3 regions of the Rhodoferax sp. EU05-FHT12H12 genome follow, and region 1 is predicted to be linked to each of the others. Evidence: predicted binding sites of a transcription regulator. Region 1 holds the regulator's gene; each other region holds the start of a gene.
The links. Region 1 encodes NrdR, which represses ribonucleotide reductase genes. Its sites were predicted from a motif close to CACNANATNTNGTG; they were not measured.
Positions count from the first base shown of each region.

Region 2: AC3WS7_RS10820 (ribonucleoside triphosphate reductase) is a predicted target of NrdR. The motif match lies at 4,991-5,004, and genes of this name have one in related genera.
Region 3: AC3WS7_RS07830 (ribonucleoside-diphosphate reductase subunit alpha) is a predicted target of NrdR. The motif match lies at 4,104-4,117, and genes of this name have one in related genera.

Region 1 is NZ_JBYTDI010000001.1:120,118-127,945, forward strand. It holds gene AC3WS7_RS00550 (pilus assembly protein) at 1-1,987, opposite strand, end outside; gene AC3WS7_RS00555 (pilus assembly PilX family protein) at 1,999-2,694, opposite strand; gene AC3WS7_RS00560 (PilW family protein) at 2,694-3,695, opposite strand; gene pilV (type IV pilus modification protein PilV) at 3,692-4,285, opposite strand; gene AC3WS7_RS00570 (GspH/FimT family pseudopilin) at 4,282-4,911, opposite strand; gene nrdR (transcriptional regulator NrdR) at 5,005-5,454, opposite strand; gene glyA (serine hydroxymethyltransferase) at 5,555-6,799, opposite strand; ZMP/ZTP riboswitch at 6,841-6,968, opposite strand; gene AC3WS7_RS00585 (lytic transglycosylase domain-containing protein) at 6,987-7,811, opposite strand.
Region 2 is NZ_JBYTDI010000003.1:295,052-302,879, forward strand. It holds gene AC3WS7_RS10795 (FTR1 family iron permease) at 26-859, opposite strand; gene AC3WS7_RS10800 (cupredoxin domain-containing protein) at 863-1,204, opposite strand; gene AC3WS7_RS10805 (iron transporter) at 1,229-1,771, opposite strand; gene AC3WS7_RS10810 (anaerobic ribonucleoside-triphosphate reductase activating protein) at 1,973-2,656, opposite strand; gene nrdD (anaerobic ribonucleoside-triphosphate reductase) at 2,676-2,864, opposite strand; gene AC3WS7_RS10820 (ribonucleoside triphosphate reductase) at 2,942-4,960, opposite strand; gene AC3WS7_RS10825 (DUF4139 domain-containing protein) at 5,558-7,000, shown strand; gene AC3WS7_RS10830 (methyl-accepting chemotaxis protein) at 7,052-7,828, shown strand, end outside.
Region 3 is NZ_JBYTDI010000002.1:641,907-649,734, reverse strand. It holds gene AC3WS7_RS07850 (PP0621 family protein) at 1-26, shown strand, start outside; gene AC3WS7_RS07845 (sensor histidine kinase) at 26-1,765, shown strand; gene AC3WS7_RS07840 (sigma-54-dependent transcriptional regulator) at 1,744-3,249, shown strand; gene ampD (1,6-anhydro-N-acetylmuramyl-L-alanine amidase AmpD) at 3,242-3,838, shown strand; gene AC3WS7_RS07830 (ribonucleoside-diphosphate reductase subunit alpha) at 4,215-7,139, shown strand; gene AC3WS7_RS07825 (ribonucleotide-diphosphate reductase subunit beta) at 7,260-7,828, shown strand, end outside.

The DNA of each region.
Region 1 (7,828 bases):
CAGCAAGCTGTGGAGCACCTGGCAGGGTTTCAAAGGGAGTCCATTGGGAGCGGTCTTTGTTGTCGTAAGACGTAACACTGGCGTTGAAATTGATTGCGTTGACAGCACGACATTGGCCCTGCCCAAATGTACTCTCTATGGTCGCACCCCGGGTGAATGGATCAACCCAAGCGGGTTTCGGTAACCCCATGGCTTCATCCTTGGAGCCCGAGTGTGTGTAGTCATAGGAGCCAGAGGCCGATAGCCCGCCCAGGTAGCGCAAGGACTCTACAAACATCGTGCCCATCGGGTTACCCCAACTCGTGCATTTGTTGTCTGACAGACCCGTAATTTGGTAGGTGCAGTCGCCATCCCCCTTGTAAGAGCCTTTGTCTATGCCACCACCCTCGGTGTAAGCGTAGCCGTAGATACGTAGCTTGTTCAGTGTGTAAACGATCCCTTGTGTCGCGGTAAATGTCCCGTTGGTGTTGTAGTTCACCTCGTTTCGGAATGAGGCTACGTTGCTACGTAAAACCCCGCCGCTGATGTTTTTTGCAAACGAACCTGTAAACAAACCAAATTCGGCGAGTTGGTCTTCTCCATATTCATGCAAAAGCCCAATTGGCTTGAAATTTGATTGCGGGTATTGCTTGCAGTTCTCTGTACCGAGCAAGCCTACATTGCATACAGATACACGAACGATGAAATCTGGCCCGCTCCCAGATACCACTACCCCCTGGGCGGACTTGCTGGGGTTCTTGGACCCAGCACTCAGCCCTGTAACCGTTGCGTTATTGCCGTTACCTGTTTCGTCCTTATTTGTAGCCTCATCCTGCCAATAACACTGAAAACGCTCATTCGCATTCCAAAGTTGGTAGTCACCGCGTGCAACCCGCATGATGGGTGGGTTGGTGTTGGTATGGGAGAAGCGATTTGCTGCTGCATCACTGGCAAAATTGGTGATATTCCCTACGTTATTGCCAAGTGTTGTATTGCAAATGGTGGCTGAAGTTTGGGTAAGGTTGAAAACCCTCCATTTCTGAATTTCAGTCCCACTTGGTGTGGTGAATCCATCGTCCCGTACGACCATGGTGAACCACCCAGATGCCGAGTTGATCTCGATGGCCACACCCTGCATGTATTGGTTTAAGTTGTCAGTGTTTGCCACCCTCACCTGGTCGCCCACCTGAACCGTAAACGTGGTGGTGTAGGTTACAGAATGGGTGACGCAGTGGTAACTGGCGGGCTTATTCGGATTGGGTTCTGCTAGCCCTGTATCTGGGTTGGTGATATCTGGATAAAAAGCATCCACTTTGGTGGAGCAGAGCTGAGAAATTGCAGCAGCCGGTGGGGTGCCTGTTCCATTGCTGTGTTTTTTATCGTCAGCGAGTAAGTATTGATTCCTGCGCTTTGCAGCTGTGGTGTTGTTGTTGGAAATTAACGATGAGGGGGCCAATTCATCATCAAATGGTGTAAGTTTGGCTAGGTCGCCCCCCTTGTAGTATTTGGCAAAAGAGTGTGCATCCGTTGGGAGATTCGCGCGTTCCAGCACCGTCAGTCCGGTATTGGGGGCCGTGTAGTTCTGATCGGTGGAGCGGTATCCCCCGTACAAAACCTTGCGCACAATGTCCATGCGCGTCATGGTGGCCCAGTTCAAGAAGTTACCACTCCAGTTGCCATTGCAATACTTTGTTGAAGAGATTGCAGTAGGTTCGAAACGGTTAGTAGTGCCGCTGTAGCTATAGCACTTGTAGGGATCGAAATAACCGTAATAATCAAAGGTGTGACGGTACGTAGTTTCGGGAATACCATCACCAGTTAGGTCCGAGAACTCATCATAAGCGCGATAAAACAACTGATGGTCTTTCGACATATTCAGCATGATCATCGGTCGCGGGGTTGAGGTGACGATGTTCGGGGGGATCGCCGGTGTCAATTGAGCCCATGTTGCGACTTGGCCTGTAAACAGACTCAACCCCACAATAAGTTTGACAAACAAGGTTTTCATATACAGCTTCCTTACCGCAAAAACGGGCGGAAATAACTTTGCATTACTACTTCAGTATTCACGTCGGCACCAAATCCACGTGCTGTGACTCGAACCACTTTGTCATCACCGCGTGAGAGATATTCCATGATGTATTCGGGTTGCCGTGCAACGCCGCTCAAGCGCGCTACACCAGTGAAGGTGCCTAAAGGTACTGATCCATCGAAAGTGCAGTTCGTACCTACGCCTGCTGCATCACTTGGTTTGGCGCTTACCGGTCCTGCAGGATCACCTTCCCATCGACCATTCTTGTCATTCGTAGTCGGCCACCATGGTTCTGGGTTGACTACGGGGTCTGCCGTGTAATTGCTGGAATCGTAATAACTCAACTCATATCGGCACTGGCCCCGCGGACAATTGGTGTCAAAGTTGGGGGCACGCAAGGCGCCTGTGAGCGGCCGGTCATCATTGCGAGGGCATAGTGCCGTAGGCAGCCGTGTGGAAATCGTTAGCATCAGGTCGCGCTCGGCATCTCGCAAAGCTGCTTCCGCCGCTTGCCGGGCAACCTCGTAATCCAGCTGGTTGCGGGTAAGTTTTTCACCCACAGTGGCATGCCGAATTCCCAATGTTCCCAAGATGGTGATCACAAGCAAAAACATCAGCACCATGGGCAGTGCAATGCCATCTGAGTTGGCGCGAATAGAACGCATGGGGTTGGAAGAGCGCATCAATACACTCCGTTGAGGTTGTTGCGGATGGCAAAAACCCGCTCAAAGCGTTTGAAGATGGTGCGGTCGGCAGCATCGTAGGCCACAGCATTTCCACGGCAATCGTTATAGGTACGGTTCACACCCACTGCGTCTTGGGTGCGAGAGTTTTCCATCGTACGGGTCAAAATGCAGACATGAACTGCCGTGACCCGCTGCCATCCGGTTTTACCACCTGCAATGGGCAAGGCAGATACCTCTGCAGCAGTGTGGTAAGTCTCTGGCGACAAACTGCCGGTGCCGTTGTGCACGCCGTAACGGAACACCATGTCTGCCAGCCCTTCGAACATGGGTTGGTAGACGCCGTCCTCTGGGTTTCTGCCATTCCCGTTGCAACCCAAGCTCATGGTGGCGACTGCGCGCTCTGTCGTGCCAGGTCCTTGCACGGTGTAGTTATTGGCGACCAATCCAAAGCGGTTGGAGATATAGCGCGGGCGTCCGGCGGCGACTTGAGCAGTATTATTTGCATCATTTTCTACGTCTTGTCGCAGGCAGTCAAAACCGCTTGAGAATGTGGTGGTCGAGTCCAACTCCGGGATACCAAAATAATTAATCACCACGGAGTCAGGGGTATTGGCCACGGCGGCCGGGCAGGTTCCGGTAACGGGGTTAAATCGTGCGCCATCGCAGCCAAAGAGCCCTTGGTTGTAGGCGACTACCGCTGGATTCTTGGTATTGCTAAATCCGCCCATCAGATTGGTGCTGCCTGTGCCGTTGGACATGATGGCAGGGTAGTACCCGGCCATTTGCAGTTCCCGGCCGACCATGTCCAAAACCAGCTTTGCGTTTTCATTGACGATAGATACGCTGGACATTGCCGTTGATGTGCTTCTGGCAGCAAGATAGGCGGTGGCCGCAGCTAAACCAATGGCCAAGCTGATCACCAGGCTCACCATCAGCTCGACCAAGGTCAAGCCGGCTTGTTGGGCCCTCAACTGGGGATGCATACGCACGTGGCTCATGGAATTAACTCCAGGTTGGCGCAACGGACTCCAACCAAGGCTGCGGCGGTTCCCACCGCCGCAGGGCAGCAGTTGCGTGCGGCTACACCCGTAGTGGCCGCGGTGCAAATAGCTGGCGATTGCAAAACACCCGCATCCACATTGTCTTTGTCATACCAAGCCACGGTCACCAAGAACCGAAGGTCAACCCCTTTAGTGCCAGTGGGAACCACAAACCCGGTGGCTCCAGGCAGCTGTTGGTCGAGATCCCTTCGCCAAACCAGCAAATCGTAAGTTGCCAATTCCGCCGCATCGCAGGTCGTTGTGTCGCAGTCCTTGGCGGGGTCAAAGTAGGTGGCACTGGCTTCGATGGCTGCGCGCTCTGCCGCGTAGGTCCGTGTGTAGTTGTAGGCGGTGGCCAATGCGCCAGAGTTGGCGCGAATGCGGTCGGCCAAACTGGCAATATTGGAGGACAGGGCGCTGCGAATCCAGCTCGACTGTTCATACTTGAGCGCTGCCGTTTGCATACCGAGCATGCCAAGCAATCCGATGGACAGTACCAGAATGGCAACTAAGGCTTCGATTAATCCAGCGCCTTGCTGGGTTCTCATGGACATGCACTAACTCCTGCATATTGCTTGACGGTTACGCGTCCCGACGAGCTGATACAGATCGATCGGTAGTGGGGGCTACTTACAGATTCTGGCTCGTATGAAAGTGTGAAATTGCTCTGACCTGAGTTCGTCAAGCCTCTGGATTCAAATGTCAGTCGGCGAAGGCTGTCGCTCGACTCGAGCTTGAAGTTGCTGTCTCCGGTCTGCCGCACGGCAATCAAAGTTGATCCATTGGTGGTCGGGTTGTTTTGCGCGGTTGAGCAGGTGGGGTTGGCAAAAATAATCCAACCGTTTTGCCAATTCTTATTGCCCACCGCGGCACAGGTCGGCGTTCCGCCGGTCAAAGCATTTGCGGTATTGATAGAAGTACAAATAGCTACGCAACTATTTCTTGTAATTGCCTCTGTTCGGGCACGTGCCACGTCATTGGCAAAGTCCGACGTAATGCTCCCCACTTGGCTACGTACCTGCATTTCGCGCAGACTGGGCACGCCAAGGGCCAAAATAATGGCCAAAATGGCAACCGTGACCAGCAACTCAATCAGTGTGACGCCAGTTGCGTAGCCTGTGCCTGGTGTGCCGGCAATTGCGTGGGGCGGTAAATGGAGACTTGGGACGGACATGCCCAGAGTATAGAAATTGTGTGCGGCAGTTGAGTGCCCGGTTATCGCTGGTGCGATACCACTAGTCCCATCGGTTTTGGGACTCTGGTGGAGCTACCGACTCACCTCATCCACCAGCGTCTTGAATTCGTCAATGTCCTCAAAACTCCGGTACACGCTGGCAAATCGAACATAGGCCACTTTGTCCAGCTTCTTGAGTTCGCGCATTACCAGCTCGCCGATGCGGGTGGACTGGACTTCGCGCAGGCCCAGATTGAGGAGTTTTTCTTCGATGCGCTCGATGGCGCTGTCGATTTGCTCGGTGCTTACCGGCCGTTTGCGCAGGGCCAGGTTCATGGAGGCGAGCAGCTTGGCGCGTTCGTACTCGATGCGACGGCCGTCTTTCTTGACGATGGCAGGGAAGTTGACGTCCGGGCGCTCGTAGGTGGTGAAGCGTTTTTCGCACGATCCGCACTGGCGGCGGCGGCGGATAAAGTCCCCGTCTTCCGAAATCCGGGTCTCCACGACTTGGGTTTCAGAGTGGCTGCAGAAGGGACATTTCATGGTGTGTACGGGCTAATTTTATGCCAAATTGAACTCTAGCCTGCATGGAATAAGCGCGAGCAGCTATCAAAATAGTAGCTGTTCGCGCTGTCCATTGTGCTTAGCGGTACACAGGGAAACGTGATGTCAGCGCATGCACCTTGGCGCGCACGGCCGCGATGTTGGCCTCGTCGCGTGGGTTGTCCAGCACGTCGGCAATCAGGTTGGCCGTGGCGCGGGCTTCCTCGTCCTTGAAGCCACGGGTGGTCATGGCGGGGGTGCCGATGCGCACGCCGCTGGTGACCATAGGCTTCTCGGGGTCGTTGGGGATCGCGTTTTTGTTGATGGTCATGTGGGCGGCGCCCAGCACAGCCTCGGCTTCCTTGCCGGTAATGCCCTTGGAGCGCAGGTCCACCAGCATCACGTGGCTGTCGGTGCCGCCGCTGACGATGCGCAGGCCGCGGGCGGTCAGCGTTTCGGCCACGATCTTGGCATTGCGCGCCACTTGCTGCTGGTAAGTCTTGAACTCTGGCGCCATGGCTTCTTTGAACGCAACTGCTTTGGCGGCAATCACGTGCATCAGCGGGCCGCCTTGCAGGCCAGGGAAGATGGCGCTGTTGATGGCTTTCTCGTGCTCGGCCTTCATCAGGATGATGCCACCGCGGGGGCCGCGCAGGCTCTTGTGGGTGGTGGAGGTCACCACGTCGGCGTGGGGCACGGGGTTGGGGTACACACCAGCGGCGATCAAACCTGCGTAGTGGGCCATGTCCACCATGAAGATGGCCCCGATTTCCTTGGCAATCTTGGCAAAACGTTCAAAGTCAATGGTCAGGGAGTAAGCGGATGCACCGGCAATGATCAGCTTGGGCTTGGTCTCGCGCGCCTTGCGCTCCATGGCTTCGTAGTCGATGGCTTCGTTGGCGTCCAGGCCGTAGCTCACCACGTTGAACCATTTGCCACTCATGTTCAGTGGCATGCCGTGGGTCAGGTGGCCGCCTTCGGCCAAGCTCATGCCCATGATGGTGTCGCCGGGCTTCAGGAAAGCCAGAAAGACGGCTTCGTTGGCGGAAGCGCCGCAGTGCGGTTGCACGTTGGCGGCTTCGGCGCCGAAGATTTGTTTGATACGGTCAATGGCCAATTGTTCGGCCACGTCTACGTGCTCGCAGCCACCGTAGTAGCGGCGGCCGGGGTAGCCTTCGGCGTATTTGTTGGTCAGTTGGCTGCCCTGGGCGGCCATGACGGCGGGGGAGGCATAGTTTTCGCTGGCAATCAGCTCAATGTGGTGTTCCTGGCGTGCGTTCTCGGCCAGGATGGCAGCCCACAATTCGGGGTCGGCTTGTTCAACAAGGATGTTGCGGTCGTACATGGCAGTCCTAAAAGACAAAGGGCCTGTGGGTCTGAAAGACACAGGGCTGCCCAGGCGAACGGCTGATCGCAAGCCCGAAGAGGCTTGCGGCACGCTTCCCAGTGGTGTCCCACGTCAGCGCCAAAGGGCCTGTGGGGCCCGGCGCCTATCGCCAGTTGCGTGCAAGCAGGAGTTTAACCGAGCGCGCTCAGGAGTTGGCCACGTGGGCGACGTTTTCTGCGCCTACGGGCTGCGCAACTTCTGGGGTGGGTAACTTCACGGGCACGGCAGTGACTGGGGGCGCCATCAGCGGCAGGGGTTTGCCGGCCGCAATGGATTGCAGCCGCGCATGTTCGGCCATCACCTTGGCGGTGTAGCCGCCATCGTCTTCCAGGTTGGCTGCCCCCACGTAGTACTTCAGGCCACCCTCGACGGAACCGGCGCGCGCGATGCATTCCTGCAGCACCTTCACGCCGACGCGCAAATTGGAAACGGGGTCAAATGCAGCATGCTTGCCGCCAAAGCCCTCGTATTTGTCGCTATGGACCTTGGTCATCACCTGCATCAGGCCCTGGGCACCTACATGGCTTTGGGCAAAAGGGTTGAAGCCGGACTCGATGGCCATGATCGCCAGAATGAGGGTAGGGTCCAGCTTGGTCCGCTGGCCGATCTCGTAAGCCTCTGCCACCAGCGCGCTCAGAGGCTCTGGTGCCACGCTGTACTTTTTGCTGAGCCAGAAGGCCACCGCCGCTTGCTGCCTGGGCAAAGCCTGCGGGTTGGCGGCCGTGGCACGCTCCACCGCATCGGGTTCTGTGGCGATGCCTGTAGCGACCACGTGGCGGTTTTGGAGCCAGCCCATGAGCTGGATTTCACCAGCCTGGCGGATTTCGGGACGTGCCGTCAGGGTGATGATGGCAAACATGACGGCCAAGCCGAGGAGGGCGACGCCGTTGTGGGTGATTTCGAAGAAACCTTGGGCAATGTCTGTCGCAACGATGCGCAGGCCCTTGGTGAATTGTTGAGTCGCTGTCATAGCTCTTCCTTCTTAGG
Region 2 (7,828 bases), on a different contig from region 1:
TCGCCGGCAGCGACGCTCAGCGCGTTCAGGCGCGCGCTTGTTGCTGGCGCGTTGGCCGCGATATCCATTGCACACCACCCCAATACAGACAAAACACCAGAAAAATCATCAGCGAGGGCCGCGCCCGGTAGCCGGTGAAGGCCGACACCACGCCCCCCAAAACGGTGCCGTCATCGAGCACGCCCGAGCTGTCCCACAGCTGCGACACCAGGGCCGGCACCAGTTGCACGCCAATCAGCCGGTCCACACCCGCCACCAGCAAGGCTCCGCCCAGCAGCAGCAACATGATCTCCGTGCCTTTGAAAAACGCACGCCAGGAAATGTATTTGCCGCCCAGTTGCAGCAGGTAAAAAGTGCCGGCAGCCAGCACCACACCCAGGCCCAGCGCCAGCCAGAAAGACGGGGCGCCCAGACCATTGACGCCCGTGGCCAGGCTGCTCAAAAACAGCACCGCCTCGCTGCCCTCGCGGGTGACGGCAATCGCGGCCAGCGAAAACACGCCCCACCAGTTTTGCTGCTGTGTACTGTGCCCCAGCGACTGCTCCAGGTCCCGGCGCATGCTTTGCCCGTGGCGACGCATCCAGAACACCATTTGCACAATGAGGCCCGCCGCCGCCAGCAGCAAACCGGCCTGGAAGTATTCCTGGCCTTCGTCGGACAGCACGGCATTCACCGCGTCAATACCCAAACCCAGCAGGAAGGCGCCGCCCAAGCCCGCCAGCACCCCCAGCCACAGGTATTTCAAGCCGGGCTTGCCCTGCGGGTTGTGCGACAGCCAGGCATGCAAGATGCCCACCACCAGCATGGCCTCGACGGTTTCCCGCCACATCACGAACAGTATCTGGCTGAAGTTCTGCATGGCTTACTTGGCAACAATGCTTCCTTGACCGGTCTGGATGTGGAAGTCGTCGAAGAACTTGTATTCCCCTGGCTCCAGCGGAAAAATCACAACAAAGGACGAACCGCCCGGGTTCAGCGCCTTTTCCTTGCGCAACTGCAGGCTCTCGAACTCGATGGCCTCGGTGCCGGTGTTGAAAATCTCGATCTTGATTTTCTTGCCCGCCGGGACAACCAGCTTTTGCGGCTTGAACACGCCGTTGTTGCACTCCAAGCGAAAGGTCGGCAATTCGTCTGCAGCCTGCGCGCCGCTCAGCGGCAGCATCCACAGACAGGCCAGCGCAGCCAGGGCGAGTCGTTTGTGCATGGTCAGTCCCAACGCGGCAAGGGCTTAGTAGCCGCCTTTTTTACCGGTACCGGCAAAAGTGAAATCGTAGTTCAGGTCGAAGGCCTTGAACCAGGGGGCCACGCCGGTTTCCTTGTCCACATGGCGGCCGAAATGACCGTGGGCGTTGGCCGACGGCGGCTGCACCGTGAACTTGAGCTTGTACTTGCCCGGGCCGTCGAGCTTGACGTTGTCACCGTAATGGGGGCCGTCGCTGGCCACCATGGGCATCAGGTCGCCCTCGACCTTGAAATTGCTACCCACCTTGGTGATTTCAAATTTGATGACCAGGTTGGGCATCCAGTCGCCTTCGGCAAAGCCGTTGGTGTTTTTCTTGGTGGCGTGGATGTCTGCTTCGAGGTGGATATCGGACTCTTCCACCCGTTTCATCATGCCGTCCGGCTCCATCTTGACCGGCTGCAGGTAGACCGCACCAATCTCCATGCCGCTGACGATCTGGTGTTTTCCAATCGGGGTCTCGGCGGCCTGGCTCAGAGGGGCGGCGAGGGCCAAGCCGGTGAGTACGAGGCAAAGCAGTTTCGTTTTCATGGTGCGCTTACTTTCGACATTTAGAAGATGATTCGAGCCGACATCGTGGATGCGGGTGACTCTCGGTTGCGATGTGGTGCATCGCCCCAGGTTGGGTATTTGAATCGTTCTAAATGAGAATGATTTTGATTTTTATCAATGCCTGTGCTGCCACGGCATTTTGATGCGCTGGAACGCACAGCGGTGCGGGTAACCGTAACCTCAGCGAAAACGAAAACTTTGGAATTTTCCCGACAGAGTTCGTTGCAATGGCAGCGAAATCTCAGCCGATTCACCGAGCGGCGAGCGATGTGCCTGCAAAACCCAGTGTTGCACTCCGCATTCCACCAATTCGTCGGCGAGCGCAAGCAGTTGATTCTCGGCAAACAGGCCGGAATGCCATGTCGTCCGGCATTCGAGGCCTGTGTTGCTGGCCAATAGCAGGCGCAGTGATTCCCGGGCGCGCGCACCACTGCCAGGGGTGCCGGTGAGCGCGTCGTGGCAGTGCAGGGGAGCCTTGATGTCCAGGCCCACCCAATCCAGCTGGGGCAATACGGCCGCCAGGCGCTCTGGGTACATGCCCCCGGTGTGCAGGGCGGTTGCAAAGCCCAACGCGCGCACCGCCTGCAGCGCTTCGGGTAGTGCGGTTTGCAAGGTGGGCTCGCCGCCGGAGAACACCACACCGTCGAGCAGTCCCCGGCGGGTGTGCAAAAAAGCCAGCACCTGCGCCCAGTCCCACGGGGTGGGGGCGTTGGCATCCAGCAGTTCGGGGTTGTGGCAGTAGCTGCAGCGCCAGGGGCAGCCCTGACAAAAGACCACCGCCGCCAGACGCCCCGGAAAGTCAATGGTGGTCAGCCGGGTCAGGCCACCCACCCGAAGGCCGGTGCCCGCGCGGGCAGCCGCTATCGCATCGCGCGCGGAGGTTTCAGCCCGCACAGCGCTGTTCGGCAAAGAACTGGCGCTCCTGGTGCTCGCCCTGTTTGCCGATGTTGAAGCTGGCCACCGGGCGGTGGTAGCCCATGACGCGGGTCCACACCTCGCAGGGTTGGCGCTCGGCGTCGGTGAGCTGCACGGCAGCGGACAGAGGGGTAGATTCAGTGGTGCTGTGGTTCATGTAATACTCCTTTAGTGGTTGAATTTGCTATAAATTTGGTAGCTACTCGCGCATATTTGGCGGGGGCTACATGCCAATTAGGCTGCTAATTTTTCGCGTTTGGCCAGTAGCCGCTCGGTGTCGCACACCGGGCAAAACGGGTGTTCGCCCGCCAGGTAGCCGTGTGTGGGGCAGATCGAGAAGGTGGGTGTGACCGTGATGTAGGGCAGGCGAAAACGGGTCAATGCGCGTTGGACCAGCGCACGACAGGCGTCGCCGCTGGATAGGCGTTCACCCATGTACAGGTGCAGCACAGTACCGCCGGTGTACTTGGACTGCAGCTCCTCCTGGCGCTGCAGTGCCTCAAACGGATCGTCGGTAAAGCCCACGGGCAGTTGCGACGAGTTGGTGTAGTAGGGCCGTTCAGTGCTGCCGGCCTGCAGGATGTCCGGCCAGCGCTTGGCATCTTCCTTGGCAAATCGGTAGGTGGTGCCTTCGGCCGGTGTGGCCTCCAGGTTGTACAGGTGGCCGGTTTCTTCCTGAAAGTCGACGATGCGTGCACGCACGTGGTCCAACAGCCGCAGGGCCAGGGCCAGGCCTTGCGGGGCTGCGATGTCGTAGAGGTCGGCGCTGAAGTTGCGCACCATCTCGTTGATGCCATTGACGCCCAGCGTGCTGAAGTGGTTGCGCAGCGTGCCCAGGTAACGCTTGGTGTAGGGGAACAGGCCCTGGTCCATCAGGCGCTGGATGAGCTTGCGTTTGGTCTCCAGGCTTTGTTTGCCCAGTTCCAGCAGTCGGTCCAGTGCGGCCAGCAAGGCTGGCTCGTCGCCGCGGTACAGATACCCCAGGCGCGCGCAGTTGACCGTGACCACACCCAGGCTGCCGGTCTGCTCGGCGCTGCCGAACAGGCCGTTGCCACGCTTGAGCAACTCTCGCAAATCGAGCTGCAGGCGGCAGCACATGGAGCGCACCATGTTCGGCTCCAGCTCGGAGTTGATGAAGTTCTGGAAGTACGGCAGGCCGTACTTGGCCGTCATCTCAAACAGCAGCTGCGCGTTCTCGCTCTCCCACGGGAAATCCTTGGTGATGTTGTAGGTGGGGATGGGGAAGGTGAACACGCGACCCTTGGCGTCGCCCGTGGTCATTACATCGATGTAGGCGCGGTTGATGAGGTCCATCTCCACCTGCAGGTCGCCGTACGCGAAGGGCATCTCTTTGCCAGCGATCACGGGCACCTGCTCGCGCAGGTCCTCGGGGCAGGTCCAATCGAAGGTGAGGTTGGTGAACGGCGTCTGCGTGCCCCAGCGCGAGGGCACGTTCAGGTTGTAGACCAGCTCCTGGATGCACTGGCGCACGGCGGCGTAGTCCATGGCATCAATGCGCACAAACGGGGCCATGTAGGTGTCGAACGACGAGAACGCCTGCGCACCCGCCCACTCGTTTTGCAGCGTGCCCAGAAAGTTCACGATCTGCCCCACGGCTGAGCTCATGTGTTTGGGCGGCCCCGACTCCACTTTGCCCGGCACGCCATTCAGCCCCTCGTGCAGCAGCGTGCGCAGCGACCAGCCCGCGCAGTAGCCGCTGAGCATGTCGAGGTCGTGGATGTGGATGTCGCCGTTGCGGTGCGCCTCGCCGATCTCGGGCGTGTAGACGTGCGACAGCCAGTAGTTGGCCGTGACCTTGCCCGCCACGTTCAGGATCAGCCCGCCCAGCGAGTAGCCCTGGTTGGCGTTGGCGTTCACGCGCCAGTCGGCACGCGTGAGGTATTCGTTGATAGACGACTCTACATTCACCAATGTCTGGTGGTCGGCACGCAGGGTGGCGTGGCGCTCGCGGTAGGCAATGTAGGTGCGCGCCGTGGCCAAGTGGTTGGCGGCAATCAGGGTGTGTTCCACCACGTCCTGGATTTGTTCAATGGCGGGCGCCAGCCCATGGAAGCGGTGAATCAGCACCTTGCCCACCTGGGCGCACAGCAAGCTTGCTTCGTCGTCACCAAATTCGCCGCTTGCCGCACCCGCACGCACCAAGGCCGAGTGGATCTTGGCTGCGTCAAAAGCTGCGCTTTGGCCGCCCCGCTTGATGACCGAGCGCGGTAAGGAAGTAGGGGGATTGTGCAAGGGGGCTCCAGCGTGATTGTTGATCGTAAACACTACCTATGGTGTGCACGATAGCCTTGAGACACTACCTGTAGTTTGATTTAAGACAAAGGTCCGCATGGGTGTCTGGTGGTTTTGTGGTGTTTTGGGTCTTCCGATATCGGCACAAAGTGCCATACCAGGTTCATGCGGTGGGAAGGCTCCAACACGCTGTCGCGCGCGCACAGATTGCTCTGTTGACCGCGGGTGCAGGTTGCAAGTCGTTGCGCAGGACGTTGACGGCGGCCGCATGGGAACAAGGCCGCCTGGATGCCGCCCCTTTGCTGCCGCCTGCCAGGCGCGACACGACACGTCGCCACACCGCCTGCCGGGTTGATGGATCGGTCCTGAAGCACAAATATGCCTATGGAGACCGTGGTTATTGCGCTACCAGCTATCAAATAAATAGCATCATGGTTGCTGCCAGGTGACGCTGCGTAACACTCTGCAACAGGGTCGGCGCCGCGTGGTGTCCGGACGTTGCGTGGGGGCGGGGCGCAGGCGGCTATGCTGCATGGGCCCCGCCGCTGGTGCACTTGGGGTGCGCCGGTTGCCTACCTTTTTGCAGAAAGTTTCTCTATGCGCTCTATTTCCGCTCCCTTTGCTTTGGCTGCGCTCACGGTGCTGGCCCAGTCCGCGTTGGCCCAGTCCACCGAGCAGCGCAGCACGCTGGCGGACCAGCAAGAGGTGGCCGTCACCATTTACAACGACAACCTGGCCTTGGTGAAAGACCAGCGCCGGGTGTCGCTCAGTGGCGGCAAGTCAGCGCTTGCTTTTCGTGATGTGAGCGCCCGCATGCGTCCCGAAACCGCGCTGCTGCGCAGCGTGAGTGCACCGGGCGCGTTCAGCGTGTTGGAGCAGAACTTCGACTTTGATTTGCTCACCCCCCAGAAGATGCTGGAGAAGTACGTGGGCCAGACCGTGAACGTGGTGCGCACCAACCCGGCCACCGGGGTGGAAACCACCGAGGTGGCCACCGTGCTCTCCGCCAACAACGGCGTGGTGCTCAAGATCGGCCAGCGCATCGAAACCGGAATCCCCGGCCGCCTGGTGTTTGGCGATGTGCCAGCCAACTTGCGCGACCGCCCCACACTCGTGATGGCACTGGATAACAAGGGCACCGCCCAGCAAGACGTGGAACTGAGCTACCTGACCTCCGGCCTGGGCTGGAAGGCCGACTATGTGGTGGAGCTCAACGCGGCGGACGACAAGCTCGACATGTCCGGCTGGGTCACGCTCACCAACACCAGTGGCGCCACCTACCGCAATGCGAAGCTGCAACTGGTGGCGGGCGATGTCAACCAGGTGCAGCCCGAGTTGCAGCGTGGCCGCCCGGTGCTGATGGCCGCACCCATGGCAGCCAAGGCCGAATCGCGCATGGCCGAAGAAGCCTTGTTTGAATACCACCTCTACACCCTGGATCGCCCCACCACCATTGCCGAGAACCAGACCAAGCAGGTGGCCCTGATGTCGGCCAGCGGTGTGCCTGCGCGCAAAGAGCTGCTGCTGCAAGGCAATGACTACTATTACCAAGGGGCAGCCGGCGACCTGGGCCAAAAGATGAAGGTGGCCGTGTTCGTGGAGTTTGACAACAAGGAAAGCGCCCGTTTGGGCATGCCCCTGCCCAAAGGTGTGGTGCGGGTGTACAAAAAAGACAGTGCGGGCAACGCCCAATTCATCGGTGAAGACCGCATCGACCACACACCGAAAAACGAAAAGGTCCGCCTCAAGCTGGGTGACGCGTTTGACGTGACGGCCGACAAAAAGCAGACCGACTTCAAGAAGCTCAGCGGTACCGGCAAGTACAACTATGTGTTCGAGAGCGCCTACCAACTGGTGCTGAAGAATGCCAAGAAGGAGGCCGTGACCGTGACGGTGCAGGAACCCATGCCGGGAGATTGGCAAATTCTGAGCGCCAGCCAGGCGCATACCAAAGGGGCTGCCAATACTGCAGTCTGGAAGGTCAATGTGCCTGCCGAAGGCAGTACTGTTTTGACTTATCGCGCACTGGTCCGCTATTGACCCTGGCCGGGCCTGCCCGGATACTGGACCGTTACTGTTACGGAGCGGTCCATGAAGTCCTTGAGTATTGCGTTGAAGCTGTGGTTGCCTGCCATCGCGGTGAGTGTGGGGCTGGTGGCCATGGCCTCGGGCTCCGCCGTTCGCACCATCCGTTCGCAGGCGATCACGGTGGCCGAGCAATCAGAACAGCAGAGCAAATTGGAGATGGCTGCCCGCTGGCGGGGGCTGGGCGAGGCCAATGCCCTGCGTGGCATTGGTGCTGCGCTGAACGCCGATGCCGCAGCGGGCCAGTTGTTGTTGGCGGACCAGAACAGCGCCATGGCAGAAATCGGCCAGTTGCAGGCGGGGCTGGAGAAAATCATGCAAAGCCCTGCCGAGAAGTCGGCACTCGAAGCGGTGAAGGCCAGGGCGCAGTCTTTGCAGGCTTCCATCAGCAAAGCCCAAGATCTGAAGGCTTCGGGCGACATGGCTGCAGTGGGAAGCCATATCCAGTCGGCCACGCAATCTGAACTCAAGGCATTTTTGGCCGCTCAGCAAACCATGGTGGAACTCACCGAGGCCGGGGCCACAGCCCTGCGAGACAAGGCGGGCGAAGAGCGCATGCGTACGGTCTGGTCCGTCGCGGGCATCATGGCGGTGATTGTGGTGCTGATCTCCATCGGTACCCGCCTGTTGCAGCGCAATGTGTGCGACCCGCTGGACGACATCGTTCGGGTGGCTCAGTCCATCGGCCAAGGGGATCTGAGCGTGGCCATCCAGACCACACGGCAAGACGAGATGGGCGAAGTGTTGCGTTCCTTGGCCCATATGGCCGACTCGCTGGCCCAG
Region 3 (7,828 bases), on a different contig from region 1:
CACACCGCCAAGCGGCGGAAGGGTAATGCCAACCCCGCTTCCCGAGCACTCGTGGTTTGGGCCGACTGCCCTGGAGCCCGTGCCCGAGCCACCCGAAGGAACACAGGAGTTCTCGCGCCTTTGGCAAGCCTTCATGACGGCCCGTCTGACGCTGGGGCTGGTATTGGTGGTGTTACAGGCGGCTCTGTATGTCAGCGGTTCAGCCCAAAGCCGCACGCTTATCGCCATTTGCCTGGCTTACTTTCTGGGCACCTTGGCGACCCGGCGGTTTGTCCGGCCACGCCGCCTGGGGCAGGCTTTCAACCGTGCCTGGGGGGTGCTGATCGGGCTGGACATTGCGGTGTTCTCCGGTTTGCAGTGGCTGCAAGGCAACAACCTCAACTACACCCCGCTGTTTGCCTTACCGGTTTTGCTGGCATCGGTGTTGGGTTCGTTGCGCCTGGCCCTGGGAACAGCGGCTGGTATCAGCATGCTGCTGCTGCTGGGCACCTACGGCTTGCACCGCGAAGCACCTGGCGAGGCAGCATCGGCCTTTGTGCAGGCCGCGCTGGCAGGGGCCGGGTATCTTTTGATTGCGCTGTTGGCCAACCAACTGGCATCGCGCTTGGCCAGCGAGGGGCAGCGGGCACGCCTGAGCCAGTTGGCAGCCACGGTGCAGCGGCAGGTCAATGAACTGGTGATTGAGTCCCTGCCCGATGGGGTACTCATCGTCGATGCGCAAGGCCTGGTGCGCGCGGCCAATCCGGCAGCCAGGCTGTTGCTGGGGAGCCCACACCGGCCATTGCGCGCAGCCATGTTTGACCTGAAATCCAGCCCGGCGTGGCAAACATTGCTGCACCTGACCCGGATGAGCATGGGCACCGGCCGCGCCCAGCAGGCAGAAGTCACCATCCACCACGCAGGCAGCGGGCCCCGTCGGGTGCTGGTTCGCACCAGTCTGGCCGCGCCGCAGGGCATCGCGCAGGACAGCCTGTGTGTGCTGTTTTTGCAAGACCAGCGCGAACTAGAAGCTCGCCTGCGTACCGAAAAACTGGCCAGCATGGGCCGACTTTCCACTGCAGTCGCGCACGAAATACGCAACCCACTGGCCGCCATTGCCCAAGCCAATGCCCTGCTGGACGAGGAGCTCAGCGACCCACGGCAAAAGAAACTCACGGCCATGGTGAGCCAAAACGCCAAACGACTCGAAAGAATTGTGGATGACATCCTGAATGTGTCCCGGGTCCGCGGCAATGACCCTGCCCTCTTGACGCAGCATATTCACCTGCACGAACAGGTGTACCGCATCGCATCCGACTGGGCCCACCAGTCAGGCCGCCTGGCCCAACTGCACATCCAGGTAGATGCGGAGGCGCTGTCGGTGCGTTTTGATGCAGACCACCTGCGCCAGATCCTGGTGAACTTGCTGGAAAATGCCCAACGTTACGCCAGCAAGCGTGTTGGCGGCATCCAGGTGCTCAGCGTGCGCCGAGAGCAGGCGGCGCGGGTGACCGTATGGAGTGACGGCGCCCCCATGGATGCCTCGGTACAGCGCCACCTGTTTGAGCCCTTTTTCTCTTCGGAGAGCCGATCCAGCGGCCTGGGTCTGTATATTTCCAGGGAGCTGTGTGAGCGCCATGGCGCCACCCTGGCCTACCACCGCAGCACGCAGGAGGTGGCGGGCCTCGCTACCGAAGGCAATGCGTTTTCGATTACCTTGCCGCTGACCGACAGCACCTTGCCGAACGACAATACAGAAGCACCATGGCAAACCTCCCTGTACTGAACGACGCACGCATTCTGGTCATCGACGATGAGCCGGACTTGCGCACGCTGTACGAGCTCACCCTGCTGCGCGAAGGCTACCGGGTGGAAACCGCCGGCTGCGTGCAAGAGGCCCGGGAGCAACTCAAGCAACAGCGCTTTGACGCCATCATCACGGACATGCGTCTGCCCGATGGCTCGGGGACCGATATTTTGGCGCAGCTGCGTGCAGAGCAACGCCCGGAGCGCTGTGTGGTGATCACGGCCTATGGCTCAGCCGAAAATGCCGTGGAGTCGCTGAAGGCGGGGGCTTTTGACTACCTGTCCAAGCCGGTGGACCTGAAACAGTTCCGGGCCGTCGTCGCTAATGCCCTGCAGGGCAACGCGGCTGCCACGCCAGTCCCGGCGCGCAACCCGACGCAGAAAAATACCTCCAGCGGCAACACGGCCAGCGCAGAGAACGCGCTGGCCAGGCTGGTGGGAAGCTCCGGCGTCATGGCCCAGGTCAAGGACCGGATCGTCAAGGTGGCGCGGAGTATGGCACCGGTGCTCATTCATGGCGAATCGGGCACCGGCAAAGAGCTGGTCGCCAGTGCCATCCATGCCAACAGTCACCGCGTGCAGGGACCTTGGGTGCCAGTGAATTGCAGTGCCATCCCGGAAAGCCTGCTGGAGGCGGAGTTTTTTGGCGCCCGCAAAGGGGCCTACACCGGCGCCACGCAGGACCGCGTGGGGTTTTTCCAGGCGGCACACGGTGGCACCTTGTTTTTGGACGAGATTGGGGACTTGCCACTGCCCATGCAATCCAAGCTTTTACGGGCCATCCAGGAACGCAGTGTGCGTCCCTTGGGCGCACTGCAAGAAGAGTTGGTGGATGTGCGCATCGTCAGCGCCACCCACAAGGACTTGGCAGCAGAGGTGCAGGCCGGACGCTTCCGGCAGGACTTGTACTACCGCCTCAACGTCATCGATATCTATATTCCTCCTCTGCGTGAACGCTGCGAAGACCTGCCCGCCTTGTGTCGGGCCCTGCTGATCCGGATTGCCGCAGAGTCCGGTCTGCCTGCCCCACAGCTGTCAGCACGGGCCATGGCGCAAATCTGCACGCTTCCTTTGCCGGGCAACGTCCGCGAGCTGGAGAACGTTTTGCATCGCGCCATGGCACTTTCGGACGATGCGGTACTGGAACTCGACACCCACGCCCTGAGCACACAGCCCCAGCCGTTGCATTACGACCAGGAAACCACCCGGCCTGCGGACATCGTCGCGAGCTTCGCGCCCCCTCCGCCGGTGGCCATGAGCGCGGAAGACCCCATTCCGAGTGATTTGCAGGTGCACCTGGACCGGATTGAACGTGACATCCTGGTTCGCACCCTGCGAGAAACCCGCTTCAACCGCACGTCGGCAGCCCATCGTCTCGGCATCAGCCTGCGGCAGATCCGCTACAGGATGGCACGCCTGCAGATTGACGCACCCAACGCCTCGGACGACTCCGCCGATGCCTGAAGACAGTCCGTCCCTGTGGCTCAAGGGCTGGTACCGTTTCGCCCACGTCTGTGCCTCCCCCAACTTTGGCCCGCGCCCGCGTGGGGCCTTGATTGACCTGGTCGTCCTCCACTCGATCAGCCTGCCTCCCGGCCAGTACGGCACACCACACGTTGCAGAACTGTTCACCAACCGGCTGGACTGGAACGCACACCCGTATTTCAAGTCGATTGAAGGTTTGCAGGTGTCTGCCCACTTTTTCATCACCCGGCAGGGCGATCTCTGGCAGTTCGTGAGTTGCGAAGACCGCGCATGGCATGCGGGGGTCTCTGCCTACCGCGGCAGAAGCAACTGCAATGACGACTCCATCGGCATAGAACTGGAGGGGCTAGAGGGCGATACCTTCACCCCGGCGCAGTACGAAACACTGCAGTCCCTGATTCCCGCCATGGCGCACCACTACCCGCTGCGCCACGTAGCAGGGCATGAACACATTGCCCCAGGACGCAAGGAGGACCCGGGCCCCGGCTTTAGGTGGGATGTTTTGCGTGACAGCCTGGGACTCCCCGCGAGTTACTACCCCCACACCACAGCTGGGGGCCACACCTGAAAATATTTTTTCAGGCATTTCCCCGGCCCATGCGCACCCAGCGAGGTGACGTGCAGTCCCCCAAGACGCTGATTTGACGGGCCTTTGCAGGCCAAATCCTGCGCAAGCGCGCACCAATCTTGGCGCGGCCCGTCCAAAGCCCCATTTCACGGGCGCCTTGCCGACCCGCATTGCGGTGTTCCAAGCAGCAAGACATCCACGTCGGCGCAGGAAGCGCCCAATAGCAGCCTGTACACTACAGGTAGTGGCTTGTCTCCACCCAAGACCCCAGATATAGTGTGTGCTGTTAATTCAAACCACTGCCCCACTGCGACAAAAAAGGGGCTGTTCATGCTCCGCGACAAGCCCCAAAAATACCGATTTAGACGAGGAAATCATGGAATCTGCTTCTACTGCAACCCCCACGCCATCCAGCACGCTGCTGACCGCCCATAGCAGCGGCAATACAGAAACCGGCATGGTGAACACCCTGACCCACTACCAGATCATTCGCCGCAATGGCGCAGTGGTTCCTTTTGAGCCCAATAAGATTGCCGTTGCGATGATGAAGGCCTTTTTGGCCGTGCACGGCACCCAGGGAGCGGCCTCGGCCAGCGTGCGTGAGACTGTGGACGGTTTGACGCAGCAGGTGATTCGCGCGCTGATGCGCTCACGCCCCGGCGGCGGCACCTTCCATATTGAAGATGTGCAAGACCAAGTGGAACTGGGGCTCATGCGTGGTGGCCACCACGAGATTGCCCGCGCCTACGTGCTCTACCGCGAGCGCCGCACCCAGGAGCGCGCCAAACAGGTAGCCCAAACTACCCCAGCCATGCCCACCATCCATGTTTTGGAGGCTGGTCAGCGCGTGGCCTTGGACCTGGCGCAACTGCAGTCGCGCATCGAAACCGCCTGCGCTGGACTGGGTGCCGACGTAAAACCGGACCCCATCGTGGCGGAAACCATGCGCAATTTGTATGACGGCGTTCCCATGGACGAGGTGTACAAGGCATCCATCCTGGCGGCCCGCACGCTGATCGAAAAAGACCCGGATTACACCTACGCCACGGCGCGCTTGCTGTTCCACACAATTTCCCGCGAAGTGCTGGGACGCGATGTGGCCCAGGCGGACATGCAGGAAGCCTATGCGGATTACTTTCCCGGCTTTATCAAGCGCGGCGTGGATGCCGACTTGCTGGACGAAAAACTGCTGCAATTCGATCTGAAACGCCTGGGCGCAGCTCTCAAGTCCAGCCGTGACATGCAATTCGACTACCTCGGTTTGCAGACCTTGTATGACCGCTACTTCCTGCATGAAGGCAAAACCCGCATTGAGCTTCCCCAAGCCTTCTTCATGCGCGTGGCGATGGGCTTGTCGCTGAACGAAATTGACCGCGAAACACGTGCGATCGAGTTTTATGAAGTGCTGTCCAGCTTCGACTTCATGTCCAGCACCCCCACGCTGTTCAACAGCGGCACACTGCGCTCACAGCTCTCCAGCTGCTACCTGACCACGGTGCCCGATGACCTGGATGGCATCTACGAGTCCATCAAGGAAAACGCCCTGTTGTCCAAATTTGCCGGCGGCTTGGGCAATGACTGGACCCGTGTACGCGCGCTGGGCTCCCACATCAAGGGCACCAACGGTGAATCCCAAGGTGTGGTGCCTTTCCTGAAGGTGGTGAACGATACCGCCGTGGCCGTAAACCAGGGCGGCAAACGCAAGGGTGCGGTGTGCACGTACCTTGAAACATGGCACTTGGACATTGAGGAGTTTCTGGAGCTGCGTAAAAACACTGGCGATGACCGCCGCCGCACGCACGACATGAACACCGCCAACTGGATCCCCGATCTGTTCATGCGTCGCGTCATGGAAAAAGGCACCTGGACATTGTTCTCGCCATCGAACGTTCCGGACTTGCACGACCTGTTTGGCTCCGCGTTTGAAAAAGCCTATGTCGCCTACGAAGAGAAGGCAGCCCGCGGCGAAATCAAACCCTCGCGCACGGTGCAGGCCAGCGATCTCTGGCGCAAGATGCTCACGATGCTGTTCGAAACCGGCCACCCCTGGATCACATTCAAGGACGCCTGCAACGTACGCTCTCCTCAGCAACACGCGGGCGTGGTGCACTCCTCCAATCTGTGTACAGAGATCACACTGAACACCAGCGACACAGAGACTGCGGTGTGCAATTTGGGCTCGGTCAACCTGAGCCAGCACTTGAAAGATGGTGCACTGGACCACGACAAACTCAAGCGCACCATCGCCACGGCCATGCGCATGCTGGACAATGTGATCGACATCAACTACTACGCAGTCAAGAAGGCGCGTGATTCGAACCTGCGCCACCGCCCTGTGGGCCTGGGCGTCATGGCTTTCCAGGACAGCCTGTACGCACTGCGCATCCCTTACGCCAGCGACGCTGCCGTGCAGTTTGCTGACGAGTCCATGGAAGCCATCAGCTACTACGCCTACTGGGCATCCACCGAGTTGGCGCGCGAACGCGGCAAGTACTCCAGCTTCAAGGGTTCGCTGTGGGACAAGGGCATCCTGCCACCCGACACCCTGGACATGCTGGCCCAAGCCCGTGGCGGCTATGTAGAAGTGGACCGCTCCGCCACCCTGGACTGGGATGCATTGCGCCAAAAGATTGCCCAGGACGGCATGCGCAACTCCAACTGCGTTGCGATTGCACCTACTGCCACCATCTCCAACATCATTGGGGTGGACGCATCCATCGAACCCTGCTTCGGCAATTTGTCGGTCAAGTCCAATCTGTCTGGCGAGTTCACGGTCATCAACAGCTATCTGGTGCGTGACCTCAAGGCCCTGGGCCTGTGGGACGACGTCATGGTGATGGACCTGAAACACTTTGATGGTTCGCTGAGCCCGATCGACCGCGTGCCCCAAGAGATCAAGCAACTCTATGCCACGGCCTTTGAAGTGGAAACGCGCTGGCTGGTGGAAGCCGCAGCACGTCGCCAGAAATGGATTGACCAGGCGCAGTCGCTGAACATCTACATGGCCGGCGCCTCGGGCAAGAAGCTCGACGAAACCTACAAACTTGCGTGGTTGCGCGGTCTGAAAACGACCTACTACCTCCGCACCATGTCTGCGACTCACGCGGAGAAATCTACGGTGACTGCGGGGCGCATGAATGCAGTGTCATCCGGTAACGATGCACAAGGCTCGACCAAGATGTCCAGCGCGTTGGAAGCTGCTGCAGCCGCTGCGAATGCGCAAATGGAACTGGCCAGCAATGCAGCCACTGACATCAAGTTCTGCGGCGTGGACGACCCCACCTGCGAGTCCTGCCAGTAAGAGAGAGGTGCATCGCGAACCTCACTGCGATGCAATAGAGCAACACAAATGGGCAGCGAAATGCATGACTTCTTTTCATTTCATTTCGCTGCTCTCATAATCCGCTGATTGGAATCATCTATGTTGACCTGGGACGAAGAAGTCAAGCCCACATCGCCGAATAACTTTGCGCGCAACCCGTCTGAACAGCTGTCGGTTGCGCAGGCACCAGTCACCCCTGCTCCCTTGCAAACACCCGCAGCCGTAGCTGCAATCATGCAGACCGGAACCCCACGCCGCATGCGCGCGGACGACAAGCGCATCATCAACGGCCAAACCGATGTGAACCAGCTGGTTCCCTTCAAGTACAAGTGGGCGTGGGAAAAGTATTTGGCCACTTGCGCCAACCACTGGATGCCGCAAGAAGTCAACATGACGCGCGACATCGCTTTGTGGAAAGATCCGAATGGACTGACCGAAGACGAGCGCCGTATTGTTAAGCGCAACCTCGGCTTCTTTGTGACGGCAGACTCTCTGGCCGCGAACAACATCGTGCTGGGCACCTACCGCCACATCACAGCCCCGGAGTGCCGCCAATTTTTGCTGCGCCAAGCCTTTGAAGAAGCGATTCATACCCACGCCTACCAGTACATCGTGGAGTCATTGGGCCTGGATGAGAGCGAGATCTTCAATGCCTACAACGAAGTCCA